Regions from separate parts of the Bacillus sp. FDAARGOS_235 genome, predicted to be linked through region 1. Evidence: predicted binding sites of a transcription regulator. Region 1 holds the regulator's gene; the other holds the start of a gene.

What was found. Region 1 encodes Rex, which represses fermentation and respiration genes when NADH is low (regulators of the CRP and FNR family bind a similar motif). Its sites were predicted from a motif close to TTGTGAAATATTTCACAA; they were not measured.
Region 2: a site for Rex is predicted at 6,113-6,130, ahead of hcp (hydroxylamine reductase). Genes of this name have one in related genera too.

Annotation. Positions count from the first base shown of each region.
Region 1 is NZ_CP020437.2:2,668,181-2,678,314, reverse strand. Features, by position in the region: gene tsaB (tRNA (adenosine(37)-N6)-threonylcarbamoyltransferase complex dimerization subunit type 1 TsaB) at 1-590, shown strand, start outside; gene rimI (ribosomal protein S18-alanine N-acetyltransferase) at 604-1,047, shown strand; gene tsaD (tRNA (adenosine(37)-N6)-threonylcarbamoyltransferase complex transferase subunit TsaD) at 1,047-2,063, shown strand; gene A6J74_RS15490 (ABC-F family ATP-binding cassette domain-containing protein) at 2,537-4,471, opposite strand; gene A6J74_RS15485 (redox-sensing transcriptional repressor Rex) at 4,659-5,288, shown strand; gene A6J74_RS15480 (YdiK family protein) at 5,318-5,509, opposite strand; gene A6J74_RS15475 (CPBP family intramembrane glutamic endopeptidase) at 5,506-6,255, opposite strand; gene groES (co-chaperone GroES) at 6,654-6,938, shown strand; gene groL (chaperonin GroEL) at 6,977-8,611, shown strand; gene A6J74_RS15460 (glycosyltransferase family 39 protein) at 8,941-10,134, shown strand, end outside.
Region 2 is NZ_CP020437.2:4,942,062-4,952,195, reverse strand. Features, by position in the region: gene A6J74_RS27905 (GyrI-like domain-containing protein) at 1-467, opposite strand, end outside; gene A6J74_RS27900 (helix-turn-helix transcriptional regulator) at 577-1,539, shown strand; gene A6J74_RS27895 (ABC transporter permease) at 1,705-2,454, opposite strand; gene A6J74_RS27890 (ABC transporter ATP-binding protein) at 2,455-3,216, opposite strand; gene A6J74_RS27885 (DUF1048 domain-containing protein) at 3,539-3,880, opposite strand; gene A6J74_RS27880 (PadR family transcriptional regulator) at 3,956-4,276, opposite strand; gene hcp (hydroxylamine reductase) at 4,763-6,049, opposite strand; gene bla2 (BcII family subclass B1 metallo-beta-lactamase) at 6,790-7,563, opposite strand; gene A6J74_RS27860 (glycoside hydrolase family 25 protein) at 7,700-8,437, opposite strand; gene A6J74_RS27855 (MazG nucleotide pyrophosphohydrolase domain-containing protein) at 8,472-8,753, opposite strand; gene A6J74_RS27850 (DUF3784 domain-containing protein) at 8,878-9,168, shown strand; gene A6J74_RS27845 (hypothetical protein) at 9,198-9,479, opposite strand; gene A6J74_RS27840 (hypothetical protein) at 9,613-9,807, shown strand; gene A6J74_RS27835 (serine hydrolase domain-containing protein) at 9,908-10,134, shown strand, end outside.

The DNA of each region.
Region 1 (10,134 bases):
ATTCTGTACGCCTTATGCCAGCTGTAGAGCAACTATTAAAAGAATGTGGTGTAAAACCAAAAGAATTAACTAAAATCGTTGTGGCTGCTGGACCTGGATCATATACAGGAGTTCGCATAGGTGTGACAGCGGCAAAAACATTAGCTTGGTCACTTCAAATACCAATCGTAGGTGTATCAAGTTTAGAAGTAGTAGCTGCAAACGGTGCTAACTTTAGTGGGTTAATTTGTCCTTTATTTGATGGAAGACGTGGACAAATTTATACTGGATTATATACATATGAAGGAGAGCAGTTAACTTCAATAGAAGAAGATCGAATTATTCTTATTGTAGACTGGTTGCAAATGTTAAAAGATAAAGGACAGCCTGTTTTATTTATCGGTAACGATGTTAAATTGCATAAAGAAACAATTATAGAACATTTAGGCAATCAAGCTGTATTTGCTCCTTTCACTAAAAATAATCCAAGACCAAGTGAGTTAGCTTTCTTAGGGTTACAAAAAGAGGAACAAGATGTACATTCATTTGTTCCTAGTTACCTTCGTTTAGCTGAAGCTGAAACAAAGTGGTTAGAAAGTCAAAACAAGTAGGAGCTTGCAGAAGATGGATATGATATTTAGAAAGATGGAACTCGATGATATCGCTCAAATTGTAGCTATTGAAGAAGCATCTTTTTCAACTCCTTGGACTGCAGATGCCTTTCAACGTGAATTAACGATGAATGAACATGCACATTATGTTGTGCTAGAAAAAGATGGCCTTGTAATCGGGTATTGTGGATTGTGGATAATTATTGATGAATCACATATCACAAATATAGCTATTTTGCCAGAATACCGAGGTCAAAAGTTAGGAGATGCCCTATTGAAAGAAGTTATTTCCGTAGCGAAAGAACTAGGGGTAAAAACAATGACGCTTGAAGTACGCGTATCAAATGAAGTAGCAAAGCAGTTATACAAAAAATACGGATTTCAAAATGGTGGAATTCGTAAACGATACTATGCAGACAATCAGGAAGATGGTCTTGTAATGTGGGTGAATATATAATGGAAAAAAATACGATTATACTTGGTATTGAAACAAGCTGCGATGAAACAGCAGTAGCAGTTGTTAAAAATGGAACGGAAATCATTGCGAACGTCGTTGCATCACAAATTGAAAGTCATAAGCGTTTTGGCGGGGTTGTACCAGAGATTGCATCCCGTCACCATGTAGAAGAAATTACAGTTGTGTTAGAAGAAGCTTTAAAAGAAGCGAATATAACTTTCGAGGATATTGATGCAATTGCTGTAACAGAGGGACCCGGTTTAGTAGGAGCACTTTTAATAGGAGTAAATGCAGCGAAGGCGGTAGCCTTTGCACATGATATTCCTCTAGTTGGTGTTCATCATATTGCTGGCCATATTTATGCGAATCGTTTAGTAAAAGAAGTTCAATTCCCACTACTATCACTTGTTGTATCGGGTGGACATACAGAACTTGTTTATATGAAAGAACATGGTTCATTTGAAGTGATTGGTGAAACGCGAGATGATGCAGCAGGAGAAGCATATGATAAAGTAGCTCGTACGCTATCTATGCCGTATCCAGGTGGTCCTCATATTGATCGCCTTGCGCATGAAGGGAAGCCAACAATTGATTTGCCTCGTGCATGGCTAGAACCCGATTCGTATGATTTCAGCTTTAGTGGATTGAAATCAGCAGTTATCAACACTGTGCATAACGCAAAACAACGTGGTATAGAAATTGCACCGGAAGATTTAGCAGCAAGCTTTCAAGAGAGTGTAATTGATGTACTTGTAACGAAAGCATCTCGTGCAGCAGAAGCGTATAATGTAAAGCAATTGCTTCTTGCTGGTGGAGTAGCTGCTAATAAAGGGCTTCGTGCACGTCTAGAAGAAGAGTTTGCACGAAAAGAAGATATAGAGCTAATTATCCCGCCGTTATCTTTATGCACAGACAATGCAGCAATGATTGCAGCTGCAGGTACAATTGCATACGAACAAGGAAAACGTGCGACATTAGCTTTAAATGCAAACCCAGGCTTAGATATTGAAGCATAGTTATACACAAAATTAACCACAGCTTGTGGATAAAACCCATATTATCTGTTGATAATGTGGGTTTTATTGTGTATATAAACTGTTAATAACTTTTTTGTTAAATGTGGATAATGTGGAAAAGTTATTTTGATGTTTATTTTATAAAGGTGGATATGTGTATAACCTTGTGGATAAAACGGATGAAGTCTGACCTTTAAATGAATTCTTTTTCGGGAAATAAAAACGAGAAGATATCCTAAAAAACTTTTGAAAAATCCTCCTCTTATCATATTGGTTGCTGCAATTGTCAATCTTTGTCGGGAAAACGATGTTTCTTGTCGAATTGTTTATATATTTTAAGTTAAGGTATGTGCATTCAAAAAATCGTCGATATAATTTCATGTACTACGAAACTGATTCTAAAGGGAAATAAAAAGGATGTCATCTAGTCAAAAATCCTCGACTGATGAGACATCCTTTTTGTTTAAATTAGCTTATATATGCAGTTCTTCCCATTCTGCCATACAGGCTTCAAGTTGTTCTTGTAATGTTTGTTTTTTCGTTGTAATCTCACTAGCCTTTTCATAATCTGCATATATTTCTGGTAAGCAAAGCTGATCCTCTAACGTAGCAATTTCTTCTTCTAAGCTTACGATGTTTTGTTCTAGTTCTTCGATTTTTCGAGTGCGTTGACGTTCTAATTGTTTACGCTCTTTTTCTTCGAGATAATTTAATTTTTCTTGAGCTACAGTTTTTTGAACAGGTGCCTGATTTTCTTGCTGTTCTTGTTGTTCAAATGCTGCGCGTTCAATCATTTCATTTTTCTTCTCCACATAGTAATCGTAATCACCTAAATACTCTTGCGCACCTTCTGTTGATAATTCGACAACTGTAGTCGTTACGCGATTAATGAAGTAGCGGTCATGTGAAACGAATAGAAGAGTTCCTGGATAATCAATTAAAGCATTCTCCAAAATTTCTTTACTATTTAAATCAAGATGGTTCGTTGGCTCATCGAGAATTAATAAATTGGATTTTTGCATCATAAGTTTTGCGAGAGCTAATCGGGCCTTTTGTCCACCACTAAGAGAAGATACTGGTTTTAGTACATCATCCCCTGTGAATAAAAAATTACCTAATATAGTGCGAATTTCTTTTTCGGGTTGAAGCGGATATTCATCCCATAGTTCATTTAAAACGCGCTTAGAAGATGTTAAGTTAGCTTGCTCTTGATCATAATAACCAACAGATACATTTGATCCGAAAGCAACATCTCCATGTAATAGCTGTAACTTATTCACAATGGATTTTAATAATGTGGATTTTCCAATTCCATTCGGTCCAACTAAGGCAACACTATCTCCCCGAGTTAAGCGCATATTTACATGTTCAATAATAGGATCCTCATCATAACCGATGGTTGCATCTTTTACTTGTAAAACATCATTTCCACTTTGTTTTTCAATATCGAAGTGGAATGAGGCTGATTTAGAGTCACCTAATGGTCTGGTTAATAATTCCATTCTATCTAATTGTTTACGACGGCTTTGTGCACGTTTTGTCGTAGATGCACGTGCTATATTTTTTTGAACGAAGTCCTCAAGTTTAGCGATTTCATCTTGTTGCTTTTCGTAACGCTTTATTTCTTGTTCGTATAGGGCTGATTTTAAGTCTAAATATTTACTGTAGTTACCAACAAATCGTCTGCTTTCTTTATTCGAAATTTCATATACTTGTGTAACAAGCTTATCTAAGAAATAACGGTCATGAGAAACGATTAAAATTGCGCCAGGATAACCTTGTAAGTATTGCTCAAGCCACGTTAATGTTTCGATGTCTAAATGGTTTGTAGGCTCGTCTAAAATAAGTAAGTCTGGTTTCGTTAATAATAATTTCCCAAGAGCTAATCTCGTTTTTTGTCCGCCACTTAACGTAGAAATTGTCGTCTGATGCGTTTCAACAGGGAAACCAAGACCGCTTAAAATGGAGCGAATATCTGCTTCGTACTGATAGCCGCCTTGATCTTTATAATCTAATTGCAATTGGTCATAATCAGCTAATAATTTTTCATATGTAGCGGCATTTGAAAAGTTTTCTTCTTTTCCCATTTCTTGCTCTAGCCTTCGAAGTTTTGTCTCCATTTGCTGTAGGTGTGTAAAGACGGTTAGCATTTCATCCCAAATTGTTAATGATGTTTCTAATCCAGTATTTTGAGCTAAGTACCCAATTGAGACATCTTTCGGTTTTATAATTTCGCCGCCATCATGAGATAATTCACCGGCGATAATTTTTAATAATGTAGATTTTCCGGCTCCATTTCGTCCAACTAAAGCGATACGATCTTTCGTTTGCACTTCCAATTTTATGTTTGCAAGAATCGTTTCGGCACCGTATAATTTTGAAAGCCCGTTTACTTGTAATAAAATCAATGTTTTCACCTCAAATAATTTCTTAACTTTGCCATGTTTATATTTCTCAATCATACTAAAAATAGTGTATAGTTTAAAATAAAGAGAGAATACTTCTTCTCTTTATTATACAAGGAAATTCATAAGTACTAAACTTCTGTATTCGATTCAAGTATATGAATAAAGATAGGAAGAGAGGAGAGGTTATATGGATCAGCAGAAAATTCCGCAAGCCACTGCTAAACGATTGCCTCTATACTATCGATTTATCCAAAACTTATCTCTTTCTGGTAAGCAACGTGTTTCATCAGCCGAATTGAGTGAAGCGGTAAAGGTTGATTCCGCAACTATTCGAAGAGATTTCTCATACTTTGGAGCATTAGGGAAAAAGGGATATGGATATAACGTAAATTATTTATTATCATTTTTCCGTGAAACACTCGATCAAGATGATATAACACGTGTAGCGCTTATTGGAGTAGGTAATTTAGGGACCGCTTTCTTACATTATAATTTCACGAAAAACAATAATACAAAAATTGAAATGGCATTTGATGTTAGTGAAGAGAAAGTTGGAACAGAAATCGGGGGTATTCCTGTATATCATTTAGATGAATTAGAAGAAAGGTTATCAAATGATATACAAGTGGCAATATTAACAGTACCCGCTACAGTAGCGCAATCTGTAGCCGATAGATTGGCAGAAACAAACGTGCACGGTATTTTAAACTTCACACCAGCACGCTTAAATGTGTCAGAGAATATAAGAATTCATCATATTGATTTAGCTGTAGAGCTACAAACGCTTGTTTACTTTTTAAAGAATTATCCACAATAAAACGCAGAGGAGGTGACCTCTGCGTTTTATTATTGTTTTTTCTTTGTGAATTTCACTAATATAAGGCGAAGTGCCAAATTAAAATCAATTGTTGCCATAACTGCAAATAGTATTGTCCACATATTCCAGATTGTATCTGTCACGTTCGTAATGGCGAAACGTGTAAAGATACATCCGAGAAGGAAATACAATGCAGCCATGAACAATGGTGAGTTTCTCATACAAAAAATCCTCCGATAAAGCCTTGCATTTTTTCAGCTTCTTTAATCATTTCTTGAATTTGTTCATTGCTCATGAAAATCTGTCCAATGGCAACTAATGTATTCATTGCTACATGGGCTGCTATAGGAACGATAATGCGTTTCGTTTTTACATATAAGAAGGCGAATACGAGCCCCATAGAAGTGTATACCAATAGGTGAGTAAAATCAAAATGAATCGCTGCGAATACGAGTGAACTAATAATAGCAGCAACGAAGAAATTAAATCTCTTATAAAGTGTACCAAATAAAATTTTTCTAAATACGATTTCTTCTAAAATAGGTCCGATTATAGATATAACAATAAGGAACCAAGGTGTCGTTCTTGCGATGTCCATAAGTCGGTCTGTATTCTCAGATCCAGGTGTAATCCCTAATAGATACATTTCAATCATACCTGCAATACTTTGTGAGATGATTGCTAAGAAGAACCCGATAAAAATCCACCCGATTGTAGCTGGAACAGAAGAGCGCATTGCATCTAAATGCCTGTCACGAATATCTGTTCTAAGTAACCAAATTACAACGCATAGTGCAATGAAAAAGCTAATAATAGACCAATGTCCGGTTATTAGTTGAAACTTTTCCTCGTTGGTAAATCCTCTATTATCGTATAGTCCGGTTTTCAGAAGAAGTGGTAATCCGGCAATACCCGACAATTGCATTAAAATGTATGTAACGATAATCCACCAATATTGTTTCTTCAAATGGTTTAACCATCCTTTCTAACTCTAGTGTATGAGATAAGGCAGGATAACATGTAATATGCTACCTACGATATAAACTTTCATTCGAATTATGTTTTTTTTGTAAATCTGCATTGGAAATTAAAATAGAAGACAGGAAAAAGTTGTGTGTGTAGCGAAAACAACTTAGGGTGTCTTTCATATTGTAACATACGAGTAGTGGAAACAACGATTCATATAGTAAAGGTAGTAGAAGAAGGATTTTATATAGAAGAGTATATATAGTAATTTGCGAAAAAATTATGATTTTTTTACTTGCAAAAGAAATTGAGATTATTTATTATTATAAGTGTGTTAGCACTCGGGTGACTCGAGTGCTAATAAAAAATTTACATAACACAATGAGGAGGTTATTGTTCATGCTAAAGCCATTAGGTGATCGCGTTGTAATTGAGCTTGTTCAAGCAGAAGAAAAAACAGCAAGTGGTATTGTATTACCAGACACTGCAAAAGAAAAACCACAAGAGGGTAAAGTTATTGCAGTAGGTACTGGTCGAGTGCTTGAAAATGGTGAGCGTGTTGCTTTAGAGGTAGCAGCAGGTGATCTTATCATCTTCTCAAAATATGCAGGTACTGAAGTAAAATACGAAGGTACAGACTACTTGATTTTACGTGAAAGTGACATTTTAGCAGTTATCGGTTAATTATATAAATCTTAAAAATTCCAAGGGGGTCAATTATTATGGCAAAAGATATTAAATTTAGTGAAGAAGCACGTCGTTCGATGCTTCGCGGTGTCGACACTCTTGCAAACGCAGTAAAAGTAACGCTTGGACCAAAAGGTCGTAACGTTGTACTTGAGAAAAAATTCGGTTCACCACTTATTACAAATGATGGTGTAACAATCGCAAAAGAAATCGAATTAGAAGATGCATTCGAAAACATGGGTGCAAAATTAGTAGCAGAAGTTGCTAGCAAAACAAACGATGTAGCTGGTGACGGAACGACAACTGCAACTGTATTAGCGCAAGCTATGATTCGTGAAGGTCTTAAAAACGTAACAGCTGGTGCAAACCCAATGGGTCTTCGTAAAGGTATCGAAAAAGCTGTTACTGCTGCAATTGAAGAATTAAAAGCGATTTCTAAACCAATTGAAGGTAAATCTTCTATCGCACAAGTAGCTGCTATTTCTGCGGCTGACGAAGAAGTAGGTCAATTAATCGCTGAAGCAATGGAGCGCGTTGGTAACGACGGCGTTATTACTTTAGAAGAATCTAAAGGATTCACAACGGAATTAGACGTAGTAGAAGGTATGCAATTTGATCGTGGATATGCATCTCCTTACATGATTACTGATTCTGACAAAATGGAAGCTGTTCTTGATAACCCATATATCTTAATTACTGACAAAAAGATTTCTAACATCCAAGAAATCTTACCAGTATTAGAGCAAGTGGTACAACAAGGTAAACCACTTCTTATCATTGCTGAAGATGTAGAAGGCGAAGCTTTAGCTACATTAGTAGTGAACAAACTTCGTGGTACATTCAATGTAGTGGCTGTTAAAGCTCCTGGATTTGGTGACCGTCGTAAAGCAATGCTAGAAGATATCGCAATCTTAACTGGTGGCGAAGTAATCACTGAAGAATTAGGACGTGACTTAAAATCTGCTACAGTTGAATCTTTAGGACGCGCTGGTAAAATCGTTGTAACGAAAGAAAACACAACTGTAGTTGAAGGTATTGGAAACACACAACAAATCGAAGCTCGCATCGGTCAAATCCGTGCGCAATTAGAAGAAACAACTTCTGAATTCGATCGTGAAAAATTACAAGAGCGTCTTGCTAAATTAGCTGGTGGCGTAGCAGTAATTAAAGTAGGTGCAGCAACTGAAACTGAGTTAAAAGAGCGCAAACTTCGCATTGAAGATGCACTTAACTCAACTCGTGCAGCAGTAGAAGAAGGTATCGTTGCAGGTGGTGGTACTTCACTTATGAACGTATACACGAAAGTAGCTTCTATCGTAGCTGAAGGCGACGAAGCAACAGGTATCAACATCGTACTTCGTGCACTAGAAGAGCCAGTTCGTCAAATCGCAATCAACGCTGGTCTAGAAGGATCTGTAGTTGTAGAGCGTCTAAAAGGCGAAAAAGTAGGCGTTGGTTTCAACGCAGCTACTGGCGAATGGGTTAACATGCTTGAGTCTGGTATCGTAGATCCAGCTAAAGTAACTCGTTCTGCACTTCAAAACGCAGCATCTGTTGCAGCTATGTTCTTAACAACTGAAGCTGTAGTTGCTGATAAGCCAGAACCAAATGCACCAGCAATGCCTGACATGGGCGGCATGGGCATGGGCGGTATGGGCGGAATGATGTAATAAGCATCACTCTGTGAAGCTGTTCAATGTATAAATAGTTAATTAGAAGAAGGCTACTTCCTTGATAAAAGGAGGTAGTCTTTTTTGTTGTTAAGATGTATATAAAAGGTTTCTGGAAGGTCGCAAGTTTAGAGAGAGAATGGAGGGGAATATTCAAGCTTCTTTTATTACGATAATATTCAATATAATTCCAATTGAATATATAATTCTTTTAACATTTATGATACAGTCAAAAGGGATTTTTCTTATTTTTTAGTCGAGATAATAAGTCTCCTAGTTCTTATTGTCTATGAGAGAAGATGGCGGTAGCCTAGTTAGTGAGGTATATGATGCAGATTAAAGAAAATTTGGGTAGAAACATTTTTTCGAAAATATTAGTAGTATGTGGTTTGGCGATGTTTATCATTACACTTTATAGTTCATTTCAAATAGAGAAATCTACCTATTCTTCGGTCGCTGTGTTAATTCTGGAGATAGTAGCAACTATTTTGGTGCTCGGAATAATATCATTTTTAGCAAATCGTTTTTTAACAGTTAATCAATTTTTGCTCATTCTCATAGTTACAGCCTTTGCAATTAGGTTGTTATGGATCATTTTTGAAAAAACAGTACCTATCTCGGATTTTTCTGTAATGTATGAAAGTGCTCAACAAGCTGTAAAGGGTAATTTTGCATTTATTACAGATGAATACTATATGAGTTGGACATACCAATTGGGATTCACATATTATGAGGCTATATTAATAAAAATTTTTGGTAATCATCTGTTTATATTGAAGTTATTTAATATTTTTTGGAGCGTAGGTACTGCCGTGATTATTTATTTTATGGGTAAAACCATTTTTAATGAATACAGTGCGAGAACTGCGGCAATATTTTACGCGTTTTACATACCTAATATTATCTATAGCTCTGTATTAACAAATCAATATATTTCTACCTTTTTCTTTTTTTTAGGACTGTATGTTTTAATTACAAAAGGTTTTTCAACTAAATACGGTTGGGGTTTAACAGGGTTACTGTTAAGCATTGGAAATATTATGAGACCGTTAGGAAGTTTCTTTTTATTGGCGGTTTTTGTTTATGTATTAATTTATAAGATACTTCCGTTTAGAAAAAAAGAAACGTTTAACTACGTAAAAAAATTAGTGGGAATAGTGATTGTATATTTTCTAGTGATGCAAATTGTAAGTATTTTCTTAATGAACACGGGATTAGCGAAAAAACCATTGTCGAACCAAATGCCATATTGGAAATTTGTTGTGGGATTCAATTATGACTCGATTGGTGGATGGAATCAGCCAGATGTTGTTTACCTTAGTCAATTTAAACTTGGGAAGGAAAGAAATGATGCTTCCGTTGCTTTGATCAAGGACAGATTGAAGGACAAAGAGAAAGTTCGTCAATTACTTGTATTGAAAGTTGAAAAAATGTGGAGTAATCCTGATGATGCACCTGGTTGGGCTTTGGAGTGGGGGGAACTGAATAAACCACACTTACAACAAATGCTGACAAAATATGAA
Region 2 (10,134 bases), 2.3 Mb from region 1:
ACCGGAATCCACATTTCACCAAATAATAAGCCATTTCTCTGCCCCATCTCAACCGTTGTATTCGGTCCACCAACATAGGCAAAATCCTTTGCTTCTGGTAAAGCTTGACCGAAGGCGATGCCAGTAAGCTTATTACTTAGCTCTTCAGCCGTCTTACCTTCACCTTTCACTACTACATATTCCCCCTTAGGAAACTGAATCACTCTAGATTCTTCTTCTATTTGTGCTTCTGTCATGACACCCGCATAATACATCATTTTGTTATTCACCGCTTCGCTCACGGAAAAAATGTATTCATTTGTAGCTAAAGCTTTTAAAGTGTCCAGCCTTCCATCTTCTTTAACAGCCGACCAAAAGTCTTCCTTTTCTTTATTTATTCCAGCAAAGTCTGTGTATTCACTCTTAATTTCAGTTCCAATACCTAACACGATAAAGCTATCTTTTTCTTCTATAGTATAATTTTTCATATACAAAACCTGCCTCTTTTTTTATTAATCAAACGATTTATCTTTTCATCTGATACGTTTATAATACCTTTAAACCATGTCAAAAAATGATACTGTTTAGGAGACCAAAATGAAAAAAGTCGAACGGATTAATACAATTATGCGGTATATCAACAACCGCTCCCACTTTACAATTTCTGAAATCATACGAGAATTTAACATCTCACGATCGACAGCTATTAGAGACATTAGAGAAATTGAAGCTATGGGGATGCCACTTGTCGCTGAAGTTGGAAGGACCGGAGGATATTTTGTTATGCATAACTCTATCCTGCCCGTTGTTCGCTTTACTGATAATGAAGTGAAAGCTCTTTTTATTGCCTTTATGGCTACGAGGAATCAACAACTTCCCTATCTAAAAAGTCGTCAGTCATTAGCAGAAAAACTACTAGGACTCATTTCAGAAACCCAGCAAGATGACCTTGTTCTTTTAAATCAACTCTTGCTGTTTGAAGGGACTAACCCTCATAATCCCGATCTACTTGAGCTTTCTGACCTCCCCCATCCTATGTTAGAAAAACTCATTCAACTCCTTCTTTTGGATAACCATTTATTGATTACCATCAAAGAAGAAAAGGAAATCAAATCTTATCCAATTTATCTACTACACCTTTATCAAGAAAAAAGCCATTGGATCATTGAAGGGTTTGACTTAAAAGAAGAAAAGAAGATAATGTTTCCTGTCGATGACCTCACCAATATCGAACCATACACGACGAAAAAAAGGCTAAATAAGAAAAAGATTTTAGAAAAACTAAGTAAGAAGGACGAAATAATCAACTTGGTACTTGAACTTGGACCAAAAGCGATTGCCCAGTTCAAAAAATACCATCCTTTAAAAGGATCAATATCTTATACAAATCCTTACCAGTCTACAGCCATTTTAAAAACTTTTATCAATGTTAACAATCCCGATGAAGTGACGGAAATAACAAATTGGCTACTTTTCCTAGGGAAGGATATTAAAATCAGGGAAATACCCGATGAAGTATTAGCAGATTTACAAAAACGAGTGTGCTTATATATTCCATAAGCAGTGAGCCTCAAATATTAAGCTTTATCACTGGACAATCATCCTATTTTTAAATACCATTTCATTTACTACAATGAGAGCATGAAAAATAATAAAAGCACGGAAAATCTCCCGTGCTTTTCTAAACGTATATATTATTCCTGAAGGTTTCGTTTATCTCGTTTCTTACCCTAACTGACGTTTAAATGCTTTACTAGCAAAGAAGTAAGCAATAACCATGATTCCGACGCACCAAGCGAGGGCAATCCAAATATCGTTTCCAACAGTTCCTTCATATAATAGAGCACGAATCGCATTCACAATTGAAGTCACAGGCTGGTTCTCAGCGAACGCACGAACAATTTTTGGCATCGTTTCGGTAGGGACAAAGGCCGAACTAATAAATGGAAGAAAAACTAGCGGGTACGAGTAAGCAGTCGCCCCTTCCATAGACTTCGCTTTCAATCCTGGAATGATAGCTAGCCATGTTAGCGCCAACGTAAACATCCCTAGTATCCCAGCTACTGCAAGCCAATCTAGAATATTAGCGCTGGAACGAAAGCCCATTAAGAGTGCAACAAGAATAACCACCACGATAGTAAGTACATTAGCAACAAGAGAGGTTAAAACGTGGGCCCACAATATAGATGAGCGCTTAATAGGCATCGTAATGAAACGTGCCATCAGCCCACTCTTTACATCCGTAAATAGTCGCACGGAAGTGTAAGCTACACCGGATGCGATAGCCATTAGCAAAATTCCCGGCAATAAATAATTGACGTAATTTTCCGTTCCTGTTTTTATTGCGCCGCCAAACACGTAGACAAATAATAGCATCATCATAATCGGTGTAATCGCTACCGTAATAATTGTATCCGGACTGCGCATAATGTTACGCATTAAACGACCTAGTAATACACCAGTTTTACTTTTCATTTACATCTCCTCCTTTTTACCGATAATCGCAAGGAAGATTTCTTCCAATGTCGGTTGCTTTTCGATATACTCCACTTTTGCCGGTGGGAACATCTCTTTTAGTTCAGCAAGAGTACCTGTCGTAATAATTTTTCCGCCATGCAAAATAGCGATACGGTCTGCCAGTTGTTCTGCTTCCTCCAAGTACTGAGTCGTAAGCAAAATAGTTGTACCGCTACTGGCAAGTTCCTTAACTGTATCCCACACTTCGATTCGCGCTTCAGGATCAAGTCCAGTCGTTGGTTCGTCAAGAAAAATAATTGCTGGCGCTCCAATCAAACTCATCGCGATATCAAGCCGGCGCTTCATTCCGCCTGAATACTGATCTGCCCTTTGGTTTGCCGCATCAGTCAGGCTAAATCTTGCAAGTAGATTGTCAGCAACTTGAGCGGGATTGGAAACACCACGTAACTTGGCGATCATTATCAAGTTTTCCCTCCCAGTAAGCATACCGTCTAAAGCTGCGAACTGCCCTGTCAAACTGATACTTTGACGAACATGATCTGGTTGACGCTGTACATCAAATCCGCAAATGCTTACTTCACCGCCATCTTGCTTCATTAGCGTCGAAAGGATGTTGACCGTTGTTGTCTTTCCCGCTCCATTTGAGCCTAGCAGCGCGAAAATTTCTCCACGCTGCACCTCAAAATCTACCCCTTTTAAAACTTCCTTGTCTTTAAAGGATTTTTTCAAGCCTTTTATAGAAATCGCTGCATTACTCATACTTTTTTCCTCCCTATAAAGTGAAACTTTAATCAGTGGGGGTTTTGTTCATCCCCCACTGATTATTAGTTGAATCAATCGGGCTTTTACGGGCAATTGATCCCCGACCTAACTTCTTTGCTTACGCTGAATTTTGAGGTGGGGGTCTTACTGCCCGTTAATGCGGGATAAAAATGTTTTGCGAAGATAATTTATTTACCTCTACCTATTTAGTATCACTGATATTCTGTATTACTTAGTACTGAGTTAAAAATATAACTGAATAGCTATGGTGGCAATTCATATGTGTAACCAGCTAATCAGTCGGTATTACTTATTCCATTTATTTTTTTCTCAATTTCGTCATAATACTTTCATTCAAATCTTCACGATACTTGGAGACGTAAGTTTTAGCGTTTGCCACTAGTTCGTCAGCAAAGGATGCCACGTCATCCCCAGTAATGTCAAGCACTTGTCTTCCTTCCGCTGCACCCGCTTCGAACAAATCGATTAATTCATACTGTATGTGTAACATATCCATCCCGTTACCCGCTGAGAAATTCCACATGTAGTTTTGAATTTTCTTAAATACAAATTGGTAGTCCTCTGGCAGAGCCTCAACTCGTGCCATCATCATTTTGTACTCTTTTTTATCACCAATTAACTTTTTAAACATTTCTAACATCTTATTTTCCTCCTTTTTTATAAAACCGAGCAAGAAATTCCCAAAGTATCGGCCGGAACATTTTATCTTATGAACCTATTTTGACTTCAAGACGTTAATTTTTGACGATACAAAATCCCATTTTTTCCAAAACAATTCAAGCTCCTGGCGGCCTTCTTCATTTAATGAATAAAACTTACGAGGCGGTCCCATATCTGATGGTTTCTTTTCAATATTCACAAGCTTTTTCTTCTCTAATCGTACGAGGATGGTATACACCGTACCTTCCACAACTTCGGTAAACCCAAGATCATTCAGGTGGCGGGTAATCTCATAGCCATACGTTTCACGGCGACTAATGATTTCCAGTACACACCCTTCCAGTGAACCTTTCAGCATTTCAGTTAAATTTTCCATGTCCTGATCCTCCTTTACCCCCTATTCTGTCTGACTTATATTCAGTATTACAGAGTACTAAGGCGAATTTTTTACTGAGTGGTTTTTTTGAATTCATACTATTCAGTATCACTTATTACATCTACATTGTATGACTAAGTAGTGATAGATGTCAACTGATTTTCAAATTTTTTCTAAAATCCGCTATTACCTATTGTCTACTGCAAATATTTTGAGAAACAACACTACTCAGTATTGCTTATTACAAGTACATTGTATGACTAAGTAGCGATGAATGTCAACTCGATTTTTATATTTTTTCTAAAATCAACTATTACCTATTCGATACAGCCTATTTTCTTTTTTTATTTTGCCCCATACCTATCCCACTAAGAAAAGAAAATACCCCAAAACAAAAATTCTACATTTTTATTTTGGGGCGCTATACTATACCAAAGTTAATGAATATGGCTAGCTCTTCTTATTAATAAGACAGATCATTTTTTATTACGATAACATCATAGCCATATCTTCTGCTGCATTTGTAATCAGTTTTAAACCGAATGTTTCTTGTAATACATCAAGTACGCCAGGTGAAATAAATTCAGGAGCCTTTGGACCGATGCGAATATCTTGAATTCCAAGACTAAATAGCCCGAGCAAAATGGCAACTGCTTTTTGTTCAAACCATGATAGGACAATACTTACTGGCAATTCGTTCACTTCACATTGAAAAGCATCTGCTAAAGCAGCCGCTATTTTCACTGTAGAAATGGAGTTGTTACATTGTCCTAAGTCAATGTAACGCGGAATTTCCGTGCCAGGTACAACACCGTAATCCACATCATTAAAGCGGAATTTCCCACAAGAAGTTGTTAAAATAACCGTTTCTGGCGGAAGTGACGTTGCTAATTCACGATAATATTCTCCGCCTTTTCCCGGTGCATCACAACCGGCGATAACAAAGAAACGCTTTATTTTCCCTTCTTTTACTGCATCAATAATTTCTGGAGCTAATGATAATACTGTATTATGATGAAACCCTGTAACTAACTGTTCATCCGACTCCATATGTACTTCTGGAAGTTCTAGCGTTTTTTGAATTAATGGTGTAAAATCATCATTTTCAATTTTTTGTATACCCTCTAAGCCTGCAATGTCATATGAAAAGAATCGATCAGAGTACGAGCCTTTAATTGGCATAACACAGTTCGTTGTAGCTAATATGGCACCAGTAAATTTTTCAAAAAGGCGTCTTTGATCATACCATGCCTTACCGATGTTTCCTTTTAAATGTTTATATTTTTTCAGCTGCGGGTATCCGTGTGCTGGTAGCATTTCAGAATGCGTATAAATATTAATGTCTTTTCCTTCTGTTTGCTTTAATAGTTCTTCTAATGCAAATAAATTATGACCCGTAACTACAATTGCTTTACCTTCTACACGATTTTGTGTAATTTGTACAGGCTCTGGCACACCAAAATGATTCGTATGTGCCTCATCCAATAACTCCATCACCCGTAAAGCTGATTTCCCAACTTTCATAGCCATATCAATATGCTCTTGTTCGTTAAAATTAGAATTTGTTAATGTCATATATAAAGCTTCTTGTGTTGTAGCATCTACAAATGCATCCGTATACCCTAGCTGAGCAGCATGAGTACGATAAGCCGCAATTCCTTTTAGCCCAAACACAATCGTGTCTTGTAAACTAGCAATCGTTTCATTCTTTCCACAAACACCCATTACTTTACATCCGCCTGTTGGCGTTTGTTCACATTGATAACAAAACATATCATCCCACCCTCTCCCAATCATTCATTACACCTTAAGCATAATACCCATTGAAAAAAAGTGATGTGATATCAATCACAATAATATATAAAGATTTGTGACAGTTCATATTGTTGACATAATATTTTTATTGACACTAAAAAATATACATTAGTGTGTCCACATCTTTCGATACTTTTAAATAGCTAAATAATTAATTTGGAGAAATATATACAACGAAAAAAATTTTTGAATCCCTTGTACAAATAGTTGCAATTCATCACATATGAAAATAGATATAAAAATACGCTCTTCTTTCTATCATTCAATAGAAAGAAGAGCGTATTTTTAATTTTAAGGAACTGTCATTTTTTATTAAAGTCTTTATTGTAAACCTTTTTATTTACAATACATTTACACTATCTTAACATTATTTACATTATTTATATGATATATTTAAATAGAACCTACTTAAGAAATTTCATGTATATTGTATCTTTGTGATCTCTTATCTGATTGATAAAAAGATCATGTTATATTTTTATAGCAGGGGTGAATTAGGATGACTGAAACTTTAAAAACACTTATAATGCTTGATGCTACTTACGTTGTTATTGCAATTATGACGGTACTAGTATTTGTATACTTGGAATTAAAATCTCAGTAATATATGCTGGCATAATCGACAAATTCAGCATTTAAATATAGTTAGAAGAAAGAGAGGAGAAAATTATTTCTCCTCTCTTTCTTCTAACAATGTCTTATTTTAGTAAATCCAATGTATGTAAAAGTAACCCTTTGTCCCCTACATCACCATGACCAGGTACGACAGAATTCATATTTTTATATCGTTTCAATACATTTCCAATCGATACAGACCATTCATTTACGTACGCATCCGCCACATTTCCTAAATCTTTTGCTTCCGCAGATTTTACTAAACAGCCTCCAGCTAAAATTTGATATTGTGGCAACCAAACAACAATATTATCTTCTGTATGTCCTTTCCCTGGATAGAACGTTTCTACTTTTGTATTGCCAAACTTCAAACTCGTAATTGTTTGTAAATCTCCAAGTGGCTCTTCATATCCACTTTTCTTTGCTAGTTCCGCAGTTAATGCTGTACTATGTGCTTTAATGCCTCTTTCTTTCAACGTTGTTATTCCGCCAATTCGATCAGCGTGCGCATGTGTAATAATGACATCCGTTACCCGCTTCTTAAATTTCTTTTCTACCATCTCGATCAATTCCTTCGTTAATTTGTCATCCCAAGAAGAATCAACAAGTACTAATCCTTTAGAAGTAGTAAGAACTAGACCGTTCGAAGGAACCGCTTCTCCATTAAAATAACCTAACTCCGTATGAACCCATACATTTTTGTTTAACTGAGATATTGAAATAGTTCCCGTCTCATTTTTTATTACTTTTTGCTCTAGCTTTTGTTCTGCTTTCACAGAAGAAATTGTACTAATAAATTGAGTTATTCCTAGTAAACTAACACATACCCCTAATTTTAATAATGTATTCTTTTTCATTTTCTCCATCCTTCCTTTCAAACTAAATAGTTATTACCTATATTAGACAATTCATCTCCAATCTTTGTTCCATCATGTCTTACATATTTTTTTAGAAATAATAAAAAAGCGTACAAAATGTTGTACGCTTTAAAACTTAACCTTTCACTCCATAATTCTCAAACTCTTCCTCATTCCCATAAAATACATTCAAATCAATATACTTTTCTTTTCCATTATAACCGCTTAATTTCCCACGATTCGTGTATTGCCAAAACGTCCATTTTCTCTCATCAGATAAACTTGTTTTTGTAAGAACACTACGAATCCATATATCACATTTGGGATACCCATCCTTTATATACAAATCATATGCCTCTTGAGTTGCATACAATATTACTTTCTTACCGTAATGTTTTTCTAGCATTTCAATCATGACCGACAACTCTTTCGCAACATCTTCACGCTTAGGCGGATTATCTTTTTTGTTAGCGTAAAACTCAACATCAATTACGGGTGGCAGTGCTTGTTTATATTTTGGAACAGTTCGTATAAATTGCTCTGCTTGTGTTTCACCCTTACTATCGAAACTAAAAAAATGATACGCTCCGATGCGCATATCTGTCTTATTCGCATTCGTCCAATTTTTCGAAAAGTACTCATCCACAAACGAGCTTCCTTCAGTCGCCTTTATAAACGCAAACTTCATATTTTGCTTTTCCAACTCTCTCCAATCTATATCCCCTTGATACGATGCGACATCTACACCTTTTATTTCATACTTATCAGCACTTATTTGATTCGGAATGAATATGCCTTGAAAAACTAAGTAAACGACAACACTTATTACACTAATTAAAGTAAAGATTCCTCCTATAAAAAGATTCTTTTTCATTCATATCACCCATCTTTACAAATTAAAATTCTACTTACCATTCACGCTTTTTATTAATTTTCATTTTTTCTTCAAACGCCTTCTCTAAATCAACATTTAATTTATTTGCTAAATCACATACATTCCAAATTACATCAAACATTTCTAAACCGATCTCTCTTTTCGCATCTTGTATTGTATCACGCTTTAATATGACTTCCGCTAATTCACCTAATTCCGCCATCGTATATATGGTGCGCTCTTCAATTGTTGTATCTTGAAATCCTTTTTCTTTACTGAAATTTGATACATACCTCTGAAACTCCACAATATTCATACTTAATCTCCCCTCATTACCAATACTCCATTTTTCTATTACACTTAAAACCAAAATTATATTTTGTTAAATTATAACATTCGGACTATAATTTATTTATAGCCCATTAACGGAGGTGTTTGCAATGACTCTCTTCGCTTCCCCATCATTATTCATAGTGGCAATCCTTTCATTTGCACTAGCTTATTTCATTGGAGTAAAACAATACACTTGGCTCTTATCAGGATTCAACGAACGCCGCGTGCCTGATAAAGTGAAGTTATCAAAAATAGTTGGTCTTTATAATTTAGTTGCTGGTGTCATTGCCACAATCGGTAGTGTCTTCACTACTCCTAATGTCACGATCGTTATTCCTATCATTATAATTGGACACTTTATTATCGCCGCTTATGTAAATACACGCATGGTGCAGTGAAAAAAGATCACCCAAATGGATGATCTTTTTTATAATTTATCAACATATTGCTTCGCTTCTAGTAAGGAAAAACCAAAAGCTTCTCTTACTCTCTTAACTGCTGTAATTTTTTTGCCTTCTTCTACAAGCTGGCGTAGTTCTTTATTAATTTCAGGTTCTCTTTCTATAATTCCCATTTCTTTCGTAATTAATTGTAATCTATCTTCAATTCTCTTTAAACGCGCATCATTTTTCTTTTCAATTGTAGTTAATTTTTCAGCGATATAAATGAAACCAAAGGCTACTATCGGTATAACCATCCAGAATTCCATGAATGTTCCCCCTTACTAACTTTCATTTGTTTTATTTCACTAAATTATGTAAATTTTACCATATCAAACATTTAATGTATAATACTACTATATCAAACTGTTAATAAAACCTATTATTTTAGGGGGACACTTTATGAAAAGATTTTTAAATACGTTACTTCAATTTGTAGTTCTTTCAATCGTGCTACATTTATTATTTGATATAGTTGGTTGGCTTGTTTTCAATGCACCAATTAAAAACAAACAAATCATTATTTTTTTAATAACAATCTCATGGGTTATGTACATGTACCGAGACAAATTTTTTCAAAAGTTCACTTCAAACTAACTAAAAAAGAAAACACTTCATTGGTGAATCACGAAGTGTTTTCTTTTTTTTACTACTGTATAATAAAAATAATATTCTGTCTTTAAAGAAAGGAGTCACCATGAACTTAAAAAGTAGCAATATATACGAAAAAATGAATCAATATTCCGTTGCAGGTTTAAGCCTCGCTGTTATACGTAATGGCAAACTAGATGAAGCGACTGCCTTTGGAACACTTGAAGCTGGAACAACTAGAGCTGTTACTACAAATTCTCTCTTTAATTCTTGCTCTATCAGCAAATTCATCACTACAATGCTCGTACTAACATTATCAGAGCAAGGTATCGT